DNA from 2 places in the Arthrobacter sp. KNU40 genome. Region 2 is predicted to be linked to the other one. Evidence: riboswitches for the same ligand, from Rfam matches in the RefSeq annotation. Region 2 holds a riboswitch; the other holds the start of a gene.

Region 1 (5,589 bases), 2.4 Mb from region 2:
GTTCCGCAGTGAACAACGCGGTTGCCCGTATCGCAGGCCTGATCTGCATCGCGTTTGCCGGGCTCATCATCGGCCCGGTCTTCACCCGCCAAGGTCTCATGAACGCCCTGGTGGTCACCGCTGTGCTGTTCTTCCTCGGGGCGGCGGCATCCGCCGTCGGGATCCGGAACCCGGTCTTGGGTGCTGCAGTGATGGACTCTCCGGAAGGTCCAGCCGCCGACGACGGCGGGACGGCCGCCCAGCGCGCCTGAACAGTGCTTTCCAGGACACGCTTTCTAAGACACAGGCTTTTCAGTACACAGCTTAGTCAGCGTTCCGCGAGGACGCAGCCTTCGTGGACGGCGTCCGTGGCCACCCAGAGCGCCGAGGCGACCTCATCGGCGAGATCGTAGTCGCGGCTGCCCGGACCTTTTCCGATCCGCACCACCAGCGCACCGCCGAACGGTTTGCGGCCAATCACCTCGATGCTGGCATCGAGGTCGATTTCCTCGGCAGACAGGTACCTCAGCAGCTCCGGGTTTTCGTCGCTGATCCGGGTGATCTTTCCTGAATGGCCGTCGTCGAGCTCGATCATCCGGTGCGCATGCGGCAGGCTCACCGAACCGTCCGCGGCGGGGATGGGGTCACCATGGGGATCGCGTCCTGGGTTGCCCAGCTTGGCGGCCATGCGATCGATGAAGGTGTCCGAGACGGCGTGCTCGAGCATCTCGGCCTCGTCGTGGACTTCATCCCAGCTGTAGCCCAACTCCCTCACGAGGTAGGTCTCGATCAGGCGGTGCCGGCGGACCATGCCCAGGGCAAGCTGCATTCCCTGGGGTGTCAAAGTAATGGCGCTGTAGGGCTGGTGGTCAACCAGGCCTTGGTCCTTGAGCTTGCGGACCATCTCCGAGACGGAGGAATTGGCGACACCGAGCCGCTGCGCGAGCTGTGAGGACGTGATGGGTTTGTCCTGCCACTCCGTAAAGGAGTAGATGACCTTGACGTAGTCCTCGATCGAGGAGGAGGGCGCACTGGTCTTCACGGTTCCAAGCCTATCGCGTACCGGCCGAATCAGACTTTCCGCGCCCGCCAGCTCTGCGTGAGATAAGGCAACGGGATGACCTCGCCCTCGGCATGGCCCAGATGTTCGAAGAGGTACCACTGAAGGTTGCCCATGACTTTGGCCCGGTTGGCGTCATTCGCCCTCAGGTAGTAGCTGCGCGACTTCACAAGTTCGAGGATGTCGGCCGGAGTCACGGGATCCTCCCAATGTGTCACGTGACTTTCGAGACCCGCGAACTCCGGGCCCACCACAGGCCGGAAGTCCGGTTTGTGGACATCGCCGGCATGCATGATGCGGGTCAATCGATGGACCCAGGGCACCGAAGTGTCCATTTGGTTCCAGATCAAGCCGATAGTGCCCTGGGGTCGAAGGATCCGGGCGATCTCGGTGCTCGCGGCGAGGGGATCGCACCAGTGCCAGGCCTGGGCAACGCTGACGACGTCGAATGCTGAGTCCGCCAGTCCAGTTGCCTCGGCAGTGCCCTCCAGGGTGATCACTTGTGGATACGTTTTGCGGAGCTGGGTGAGCATGTCCATCGAGGGGTCCACTGCGGACACCGCGAGCCCGCGCTCGACGAAGAGCGCGGTGAACTTTCCGGTGCCGGCGCCGATGTCTGCCGCGTCCCGGGCGCCTTCCGGCAGCAGCCAGTCGGCCGAATCCGCAGGGTAGCCGGGCCGGACACGATCATAGTGTTCTCCGCCGTCCTGGAAACTCCGGCCGAGTTCAAGGCGCCGTTCCTCATAGAGCTTGGGGCCGGCTGATGTGCCTTTGGGTCGCGGGGCCACGCAGGAACTCCTTCGTAGGACAGGAAAAATACCCTACGAATCTACCGCAATCAGTCAGTGCTGCAGGGAGCGGCTCCCGCGGTCCCGGGAGTGTTGGGAGCCCACTCCGGGTAGCTGCGGTGGTCGTTCGCCGGCACCCAGCGGCCGGCATCCACTACGTAGTCCCAGCCGAGGCCGTTGCTCTTGAGCGCGTGGATGCCCGCAATGAGCCGGGTGGCGTCTTCCAAGCGCGAGCCCACGCCGAAACTGGCTCGAAGTGATCCGGAGGGCAGGCCGAGGCGCTTGAGCAGCGGGTGGGCGCAAAAGCGTCCGTCGCGCAGGCCAATGCCGTGCTCGGCCGCAAGATAGGCAGCCACAAGTCCGGCGTCGTAGCCCTGGAGCGAGAAGTTCACGACGCCGATGGTGTCCTGGGGATCCGTGTCGCTGAAGATCTGGTGCACGGTCACGCCGTCGATTTGCTTGAGGCCCTCGACCAGATGCGAGCGGATGGCTGCCTCGTGGGCGTGCCATTCATCGTGGTCGAGGCTGGCGATGACCTGTGTGGCCCGGGCGAGTGTGGCCGCGCCGAGTACGTTCGGCGAGCCGCCTTCGTGCCTGGCCGGTCCTGTGGCCCAGCTGACGGAATCGAGGCGCGCTTCTCGGACGGCGCCGCCTCCGGCCAGGTGCGGTGTACCGGCGTCGAGCCAGTCGGGACGGCCCACCAGGACACCTGCGCCGAACGGCGCATAAAGCTTATGCCCCGAGAAAACCAAGTAGTCGACATCCGCGGCGGCGATGTCGATTCTGCGGTGCGGGGCGAGTTGCGCCGCGTCCACCACAATCCGCGCCCCGAATTCGTGGGCCAAGGCAGCGAGTTCCTTGATGGGCAGGATTTCGCCGGTCACGTTTGACGCGCCGGTGACAGCCAGGAGGCTGACGCCGCCGTGGGAGAGCGCTGTGCGGACGTTGGCGACGGTCTCGGACAACGTTCCCGCGGCAACGATGCTGCGGTGGGGGACACTTTGCCACGGGAGGAGATTGGCGTGGTGCTCGATGTCCAGGTAAAGGACTTCGCCAATGTGTCGACCGTCCTCAACTGGCAGGCAGCCGGCCAGTAGATTGAGGGAATCAGTGGTGTTGCGCGTGAAAATGACCGAATCGTCCGGCCGGCCGCCAACGAAGTCACGGACGATGTTGCGGGCGTTTTCATAGACCGAGGTGCTGATTTGGGAGGCATAGCCTGCGCCGCGGTGGACGCTCGCGTAGTACGGCAGGATCTCGTTGAGGTACGCGGAAACCACCGTCAGGGCAGGTGCGGAAGCGCCGTAGTCAAGATTGGCGTAGCGGATGTGGCCGCCCTGGATCAAGGGTGCCTGCAACTCCGCGCCGGTGACCGCAGCGAGTGGGCGCGATGCCCGGGGGAGGGTTTCACCGCGGTGCTGTGCAGATTCGTTGTTCAGCGAAAGAGCCTGGGAAGTAAATGTGGCTGTGCTCATGGGACCTCACTCAAGAGGGACCCCTGCGTGCAGGGGGTCCGCGCTTGCCGCATCCGTTCCGGACCGGCCGGGTCGTCACCCGGGGCACCCCGCCGCGATGGAGGGTTGCCGGCCAGCAAACCGGGGTTTCGCGCTGGCACTCGTGACCTGTAAAGAGCGTAGGACACCGGCAAGGCTCATTCCAATGTGACCGGCGATTGTTAAGCGGATTATTACACCGCCGGAAAAATGTGCCTCCTGCCGAAGAAAAAGCGGCGGACGCCCCCAAAAGTGGGCGTCCGCCGTCGTTTATTCAGTGGAGAGAGTGGACTAGAGGAGGTCGTCGAGCTCGGGGTTGAGCCTCTTGAGGACCTCGGAGTGCAGGATCGAGTTAGTGGCCACGGCGTTTCCGCCGAAGGGACCATCCGCACCGTCCAGGGACGTGAAGCGCCCGCCGGCTTCCGTCACGATCGGCACCAAAGCCGCCATGTCGTAGACCTGGAGTTCCGGCTCGGCAGCGATGTCCACGGCGCCCTCGGCCACGAGGCAGTAGGACCAGAAATCGCCATACGCACGGCTGCGCCAGACATCGTTCTCGAGGCCCAGGAAGTTGTCCAGCTTATCGTGCTGCTTCCACTCGGAAAGCTCGGAGTAGGAAAGCGAGGCGTCTTCGAGCCGCGACACGTTGGAAACCTTCAACCGGGTGGCTGCGGCCAGCGACCGGCCCATGTAGGCGCCCGAGCCCTTGGCCGCCCACCAACGCTTGCCGAGCGCCGGAGCGCTCACGAGCCCCACTACTACCTCGCCCTCGTCCACGAGGGCGATCAGCGTAGCCCAGACGGGTACGCCACGCACGAAGTTCTTGGTCCCGTCAATGGGGTCGATGATCCAACGCCTCGAGCCGTGGCCCGTGCTGCCGAATTCTTCCCCGAGGACGGCGTCGCGGGGGCGGGAACGGGAGAGCTGCCCACGGATTGCTTCCTCTGCTGCTTTGTCGGCATCGGTGACGGGGCTCAGGTCGGGTTTGGTCTCGACCTGGAGGTCCAGTGCCTTGAACCGCTCCATTGTCAGGGAATCGACGGAGTCGGCCAGGACGTGTGCCAGCCGCAGGTCGTCGTTGTAGCTCGAATCGGGTTGGGTCATGGTTCCAAACTACCGTCTGTTCGCCGGTGAGCCGGGGAGGTAGGACGGCAGGCGCGCAGTTAGTTGACCGTACCCAATTCCTTGGTCTCCTGGGCTTCCATGCGCGGGTCCGCGCCGAGGAGCCGGCGCAACGACGCCAAGCGGGCCGGACCTGCCTCGCCGGCGTGGCCGTCGGCGACCCAGGAATCCAGTCCGCATCGAACCGCGGAGGCATCGTGCTTGCAGCCTCGCTCGCACATCTCCGTTCCGGGTTCCAGATCCGGGAAGGCATGCAGGATGCGGTCCGGGTTCACGTGGGCGAGGCCGAAGGAGCGGATGCCGGGCGTATCGATGATCCAGCTGCCCCCGGGGGCATCGCTGAGCTTCAGTGCGAGGGCAGAGGACGAAGTGTGCCGTCCCCGACCCGTCACGGCGTTGACCCCGCCCGTGGCGCGCTCGGCGCCGGTGAGGGCATTCACCATCGTGGACTTCCCGACGCCGGAATGGCCCAGGAGCACAGTGACCTTGCCGTCGAGGTAGTCCCGCAATTGGCCGACGGCGTCGCCATCAAGGCGGGCGGAGAGGCCGTCGTCTGAACGGGCATCGATGCCGGAGGCGCCGGCGTCGGCCGTGCGGCTGATGATGATGGGGAAACCAAGGCTCACATAGTTGGCGAGCAATTCCGTCGGATCCTTGACGTCCGCTTTGGTGACGAGCAGCAACGGCTCGATTCCGGCGTCGTACGCTGCCACCAAGGCGCGGTCGATGAATCCGGTGCGCGGCTCCGGATTGGCGGCCGCAACCACCACCACGAGCTGATCGGCGTTGGCGACGACGGCCCGTTCGATCGGATCCGTGTCGTCGGCGCTTCGTCGCAGGAGGGTCTTTCGCTCCTGGACGCGCACGAGGCGAGCGAGGGTGTCCGGGGCTCCGGACACATCGCCGACGAGGGCCACGAAGTCTCCGGGAACCACGGGGGAGCGCCTCAGTTCCCGGGCGCGTGCGGCAATCACAATGCGTTCGTTGTCCGAGCTTTCGCCCACGATCGCGGTGTAACGGCCGCGGTCGACTGTGATGATGCGCCCGATCACGGCGTCGTCGTGGCTCGGGCGGTCTTTCGTGCGGGGGCGTGTGCCCTTCTTGTTGGGGCGGATCCGGACATCGGACTCATCCCAGGAGCTTGCGT
Region 2 (5,589 bases):
CGCCGGGTGGCCAAGGCGCCAGCGTCAGCGGCTGGCTGCCGGCACCAGGATCCAGAGAACCTCGACGGGCTCGTCCGTCGGATTGACCCAGGTGTGCGGCTCGCGGCCCGGGAAGGACAGCGTGTCTCCTTCTTCGAGCTCGTACTCCTCGTTGGTGAGGATCAATTTGATCCGGCCCTTGACGACGTGCAGGACATCGACGTCACAATCGACGGCGTAAAGCTCGGCTTCTCCGCGGCCGCGTGGCTCGATGGAGGCCTGCAGGATCTGCAACCTCCGTTCCGATCGGGCAGTCAGGAGCCGCTCCACGATTCCCTGGCCACCGAGCGAAATCCTCGGCCCGTCGTCGCGCCGGGTCAGGTGTGTCTCCGGTGCGGCGAAAAGGTCTCCGATGGACACTGAGAGAACTTGGCAAAGCGTCACAAGGGAAGCGACCGACGGCGATGTCAGGTCACGCTCCACACGGCTCAGGAACCCTTTGGTGAGGCCAGTGGCGTCGGCAACCTGCTCGATGGTGAGCCGCTGCGATTGGCGGGCGGCGCGGATTCTGGAACCGATGGCAACGGGGACATTGCTCGGTTCAACGGGGAGAGCCTTCATTCACGAACCTTTCAGGCCGTTTATGCGGCCCTGTCATTGCAGCAATAGTAGCCGGATCGCCCGCGTGGCAGGGCCTTTGGCTAGCCGGAGGGCCGCCGATGAGTCCGCTGTGCAAGACAGCGTCTTGACTGTTACTCGCATCACTACGTATCCTCATAGGCAACAAGTGTTGTTTGTGAGGCATACATCACAGACTACTCTCCCCAATCACCAGCGCAGAGACCTTCCGCAACCCCGCGCGAACCCAGCGGACCGGCGTCGGAATCCCCCAGAGCTCTGCGCATCACTTTCAGGAGCCAACCGTGGACTCTTCGTTCATCAATATTGCGATCGTGGTGGTGTATTTGCTTGCCATGCTGGCCTTCGGCTGGTGGGGCAAGTCGCGCACCAAGAACAACAGCGACTTCCTGGTGGCAGGACGCCGCCTCGGTCCGATGCTCTACACCGGCACCATGGCCGCCGTCGTCCTCGGCGGCGCATCGACGGTTGGCGGCGTCGGTCTCGGCTACAAGTTCGGTGTCTCCGGCATGTGGCTGGTGGTCGCGATCGGTTCGGGCGTGCTCCTCCTGAGCCTGCTTTTCGCCGGCACCATCCAGCGACTGAAGATCTACACGGTCTCCCAGATGCTGAGCCTGCGCTACGGCCAGCGAGCCACGCAGACCTCCGGCATCGTCATGCTGGCCTACACACTCATGCTGTGCGCCACGTCCACTGGTGCCTACGCCACCATCTTCGTTGTCCTCTTCGGCTGGGAGCGCTGGCTTGCCATCGCCGTCGGCGGCGCAATCGTCCTCGTCTACTCCACCATCGGCGGCATGTGGTCCATCACCCTCGCCGACCAGGTGCAGTTCATCATCAAGACGGTAGGCATCTTCTTCCTCATGCTCCCGTTCGTCCTCAACGCCGCCGGCGGCTTCGACGGCATCCGTGCCCGCGTTGACGCCAGCTTCTTCCAGTTGGACGGCATCGGAGCGCAGACCATCATCACGTACTTCGTGGTCTACACCCTGGGCCTCCTGATCGGCCAGGACATCTGGCAGCGCGTCTTCACCGCCAAGACCCCCAAGGTGGCCCGTTGGGGCGGCGCCACTGCCGGCATCTACTGCGTCCTGTACGGCGTCGCCGGAGCTTTGATCGGCCTTGCCGCCCGCGTGGCCCTGCCCAATATCGACGTCAAGGCCCTCGGCAAAGACGTTGTCTACGCCGAGGTAGCCACCCACATCCTGCCGATCGGCATCGGCGGCCTCGTCATGGCCGCGGCAGTCGCGGCCATGATGTCCACCGCTTCCGGGGCCCTCATCGCCGCAGCCACCGTTGCCCGCGCCGACGTAGTCCCGTTCGTGGCCAGCTGGTTCGGCAAGACAATCAACACCGACGACACCGAAAACCCCGAGCACGACGTCAAGGCCAACCGGTACTGGGTCCTTGGCCTGGGCATCGTTGCCGTGCTGATCTCGATGGCGGCGCAAGACGTCGTGGTAGCCCTGACCATCGCCTACGACATCCTCGTGGGTGGACTCCTGGTTGCCATCCTGGGCGGGCTGGTCTGGAAGCGCGGCACCGGTATTGCCGCGGCCTGGTCCATGGCGGTCGGGTCCGTACTGACGCTGGGCCTGCTGATCGCCTACGCCACGGGAATCATCCCCAGCGAAGACGGCGTCTACGCCAACGATCCCATCTACTGGGGCCTCGGCGCCTCGCTCGTGGTCTACGTTGTGGTCTCCCTGCTGACCCCGCCAACCGAACCCGCGGTCCGCGAAGCTTGGGACCGCCGCGTTGCCGGAGCAGCCGTGGAGGAGCTCCCCTTGGAAGCCCACCCGGTGGCCAGCCACTAAGCTTCACAGAATCAAGTACGACGGCGGCGCCGCACCTTCTCCTCGAGGGTGCGGCGCCGCTGCCTTTTGGAACCATTTCTACCGAGCCTTAATACCGGGCCGCGATTGTACCGTTCCATGTACAGTAGGAAGAGCTTCAAGAGATGTGGTGCCAAGCTCCGACTTGCCACACGCCAACCCCATGTTCGCGGGTGGTTCGGATGAAGAAGCGGCCCGGCTCGGACCAGAGACAACCGAACGGGCAAGAGCAACTCCACAGGAGAAGGCCATGCCTTTCGAAAACGGCGCCACCGCCGACCGCACCACCCAGTCCGGCACCCTGTTGTTGCCCCGCCCCCGGCGGGTGGACGAGTTCGTCCGGGTGATTCCCGGCGTCGACCTGTCCCAAGGCTCCATCACGTTCGTGGTGGACGGGAACTTGGAACGCTATTGGCATCATGAGCCGCGGCTCATCACCGAAGCGCTCTCAAAGGCGGTCCAGCCCGCCCGCTGGTTCCCGGCGACACGGAAACTCACCCTTACGGTGGCGGCAACCGGGCACCGGGCAGGCGTGCAGAGGCACTTCATCCTGAGCGCGTTTTAGCCGCCCGGGTTTAGCACCTCGGGTTCAGCGGAGCCCGGGGCTACTCGATCTCTTCAGCCTCACGGTGTTCGTCGGCATCGAGGGCAACCGGCCGCTCGTCGTCGTCAAGAACCTCGGATTGGTCGTCCCAGTCCTCGTCCACCGCCAGGTCCTCGTTGTAGTCATAGGCGGGATCGGCCTCGACCGTGGGACGGTCGGGGTGGCGGGCGTGGGTCTCGGTGCTGTCCATGGTGCAACCTCCGTTCGACGTGCCGCTGAGCCCATCGCACAGGCATAGGAGGCAGCCGTCCAGCGCTACCCCGCCAATTCGTGGACCCTGTCCATCCATCCCAGCACTGCCCCCTGCCGTGGTCAAGGCTTCCCGGGAGCCTCCCGTTTTTGAGGGGGACCTAAATTCTCCAGTGAGGATTACCGGCCGAAAAACCGCGGAAATTGGCGATAGAGTGGAGCCGCAATGAGGCGATGAAGCCCGCCCCAGCAACCCAGGAGTCCCGGTGCAACCGCACACAAAACCCTCGCATCCAGACAACTCGCATCCAGATAATCCGCAGGACTCAAGCAGTCCATCGCAGGACGTAGCAGCCCCCAAGGCTCCCCCGTCGTCGTCGGACATCAAGCGCTGGCGGCAGTACTTGGCGGATGAGCGAGCCGAGGCCGCCGTTTACCGCCAACTGGCGCAGCGCCGCGACGGCGAGGAACGCGAAATCCTTTTGGCCCTCGCAGAGGCTGAAGGCCGCCATGAGGCACACTGGCTCAAGCTCCTCGGCGAACATGCCGGTATGCCGAAGGCGGCCTCGGTCCGAAGCCAAATGCTCGGCTTCCTGGCCCGGAACTTCGGATCGGTGTTCGTGCTGGCCCTCGCCCAACGGGCTGAAGGCCGCTCGCCTTACGCGAAGGATCCGGCAGCGACCCGCGCCATGGCGGCCGACGAACAGATCCACGAAGAAGTAGTCCGCGGCCTGGCGACGCGCGGCCGCAACAGGTTGTCCGGCACGTTCCGCGCGGCCGTATTCGGCGCCAACGACGGCCTTGTCAGCAACCTTTCACTCGTAATGGGCATGGCGGCCACCGGCGTTCCCGCCACCGTGGTCCTGTTCAGCGGCATCGCAGGCCTGCTGGCGGGCGCCTTGTCCATGGGTGCCGGCGAGTATGTCTCGGTGCGCTCGCAACTCGAGCTCCTCAAGGCCACCCGCCCCACCCAGGCCACGCTCACCGCAGCCCCTGCGCTGGACATCGAGCACAATGAGCTGGTCTTGGTGTATCTGGCCCGGGGCATGTCCCGAGAAGCCGCCGAACACCGGGCCGCCGAACGCATGGGCCTCTACAGCTGCGATTGCGATCCCAGCCTCTCGCTCCAACCCGAAGTGGAAGAAACCGTCAACGAGCACGAGGCCGTAGGCTCCGCCTGGGGTGCCGCGATCTCGAGCTTCTGCTTCTTCGCTTCGGGCGCCATCGTGCCCATCCTGCCGTTCATCTTCGGCATGACGGGCTTCGCGGCGCTTGCTGTGGCCGGTACGCTGGTGGGCATCGCGCTTCTGTCGACCGGCGCCGTCGTCGGCTTGTTGTCCGGAACCTCGCCGCTGACCCGCGGCCTCCGGCAGCTCGCCATCGGGCTCGGTGCGGCCGCGGCAACGTATGGGCTGGGACTCGTCTTCGGCGCAGTCATCGGTTAGTAGCGCCGGCCCGACGGGGCGCCGGTGCAGGGACTTGGGGGAAGACTTGCATTCAAACTACGGTTACGACGGCGGTCCGCCGCCCAAGCGCCCCAGTACCGTTCTGGCGCTGTTCCGAAACTTGATGGTGGTGGCAGTCGTCGCTGCCGTAGCCGTCCTGGTCAGTGGATTCCTCCGCGGCGGCCCCGGGATCACCGGCTTGCTTCCAAACCGGACCCCTTCTGCCCATGCCACGGCAAGCAGCCCCGGGCAGGACGGGGCTCCCGGGCAGGCACCACAAAAAGCGGCCCGTGCGCCGGATACCCCACCACCTGGACTGGAGGAAGCCGGGCAGCCGCTCGGCTCCCCCGCGAAGCCTGCGGTAGCCAGCAGCTCCTACAAGTTCCTGGCCACCAACGCCGACGGCACCCCAGTTGGCTACTCTCCGTGCCGGCCATTGCACTACGTGGTCAACGCAGCCCTCGCCCCGGCCGGATCCGAGGGGCTCATCGCCGACGCCATCGCCAAGATCGCCGCCGCCACCGGCCTCAAATTCGTTGACGACGGCCCCAGCACGGAAAACCCCTCCGAGAAGCGCAAGCCCTACCAGCCCGCGCTCTATGGAGATCGTTGGGCACCGCTGTTGATTTCCTGGACCACGCCCGAGGCGGCTCCGGGGTTGGCAGGAACCGTCATCGGAACCGGAGGCAGCACCATGTACAGCTTCGGCACCGGACCCAAGAGCTACGTCTCCGGAAGCCTGGACCTCGACGCCCCGCAAATCACGGAACTGCTGGGTGTCCCCGGGGGTGCCCATTATGTCTCCGCCGTGATTCAACACGAACTTGGCCACGTGGTGGGCCTTGACCACGTTGAGGATCCCATCGAGCTCATGTACCCGGAGATCGGTGCCCCGGAT

Evidence for each region. Region 2 has a riboswitch for S-adenosylmethionine ahead of ACSKT0_RS04345 (hypothetical protein). Riboswitches for the same ligand answer to the same signal wherever they lie in the genome.
Region 1: another riboswitch for S-adenosylmethionine. It lies ahead of ACSKT0_RS16850 (aminotransferase class V-fold PLP-dependent enzyme); the one in region 2 lies ahead of ACSKT0_RS04345 (hypothetical protein).

Annotation. Positions count from the first base shown of each region.
Region 1 is NZ_CP195850.1:3,621,599-3,627,187, reverse strand. Features, by position in the region: gene ACSKT0_RS16865 (MFS transporter) at 1-251, shown strand, start outside; gene ACSKT0_RS16860 (metal-dependent transcriptional regulator) at 308-1,021, opposite strand; gene ACSKT0_RS16855 (class I SAM-dependent methyltransferase) at 1,051-1,827, opposite strand; gene ACSKT0_RS16850 (aminotransferase class V-fold PLP-dependent enzyme) at 1,878-3,302, opposite strand; SAM riboswitch class IV at 3,338-3,450, opposite strand; gene hisN (histidinol-phosphatase) at 3,612-4,424, opposite strand; gene rsgA (ribosome small subunit-dependent GTPase A) at 4,484-5,589, opposite strand, start outside.
Region 2 is NZ_CP195850.1:908,055-913,643, reverse strand. Features, by position in the region: gene ACSKT0_RS04355 (helix-turn-helix domain-containing protein) at 25-600, opposite strand; gene ACSKT0_RS04350 (sodium:solute symporter) at 903-2,435, shown strand; SAM riboswitch class IV at 2,570-2,689, shown strand; gene ACSKT0_RS04345 (hypothetical protein) at 2,704-3,018, shown strand; gene ACSKT0_RS04340 (hypothetical protein) at 3,059-3,247, opposite strand; gene ACSKT0_RS04335 (VIT1/CCC1 transporter family protein) at 3,513-4,691, shown strand; gene ACSKT0_RS04330 (matrixin family metalloprotease) at 4,816-5,589, shown strand, end outside.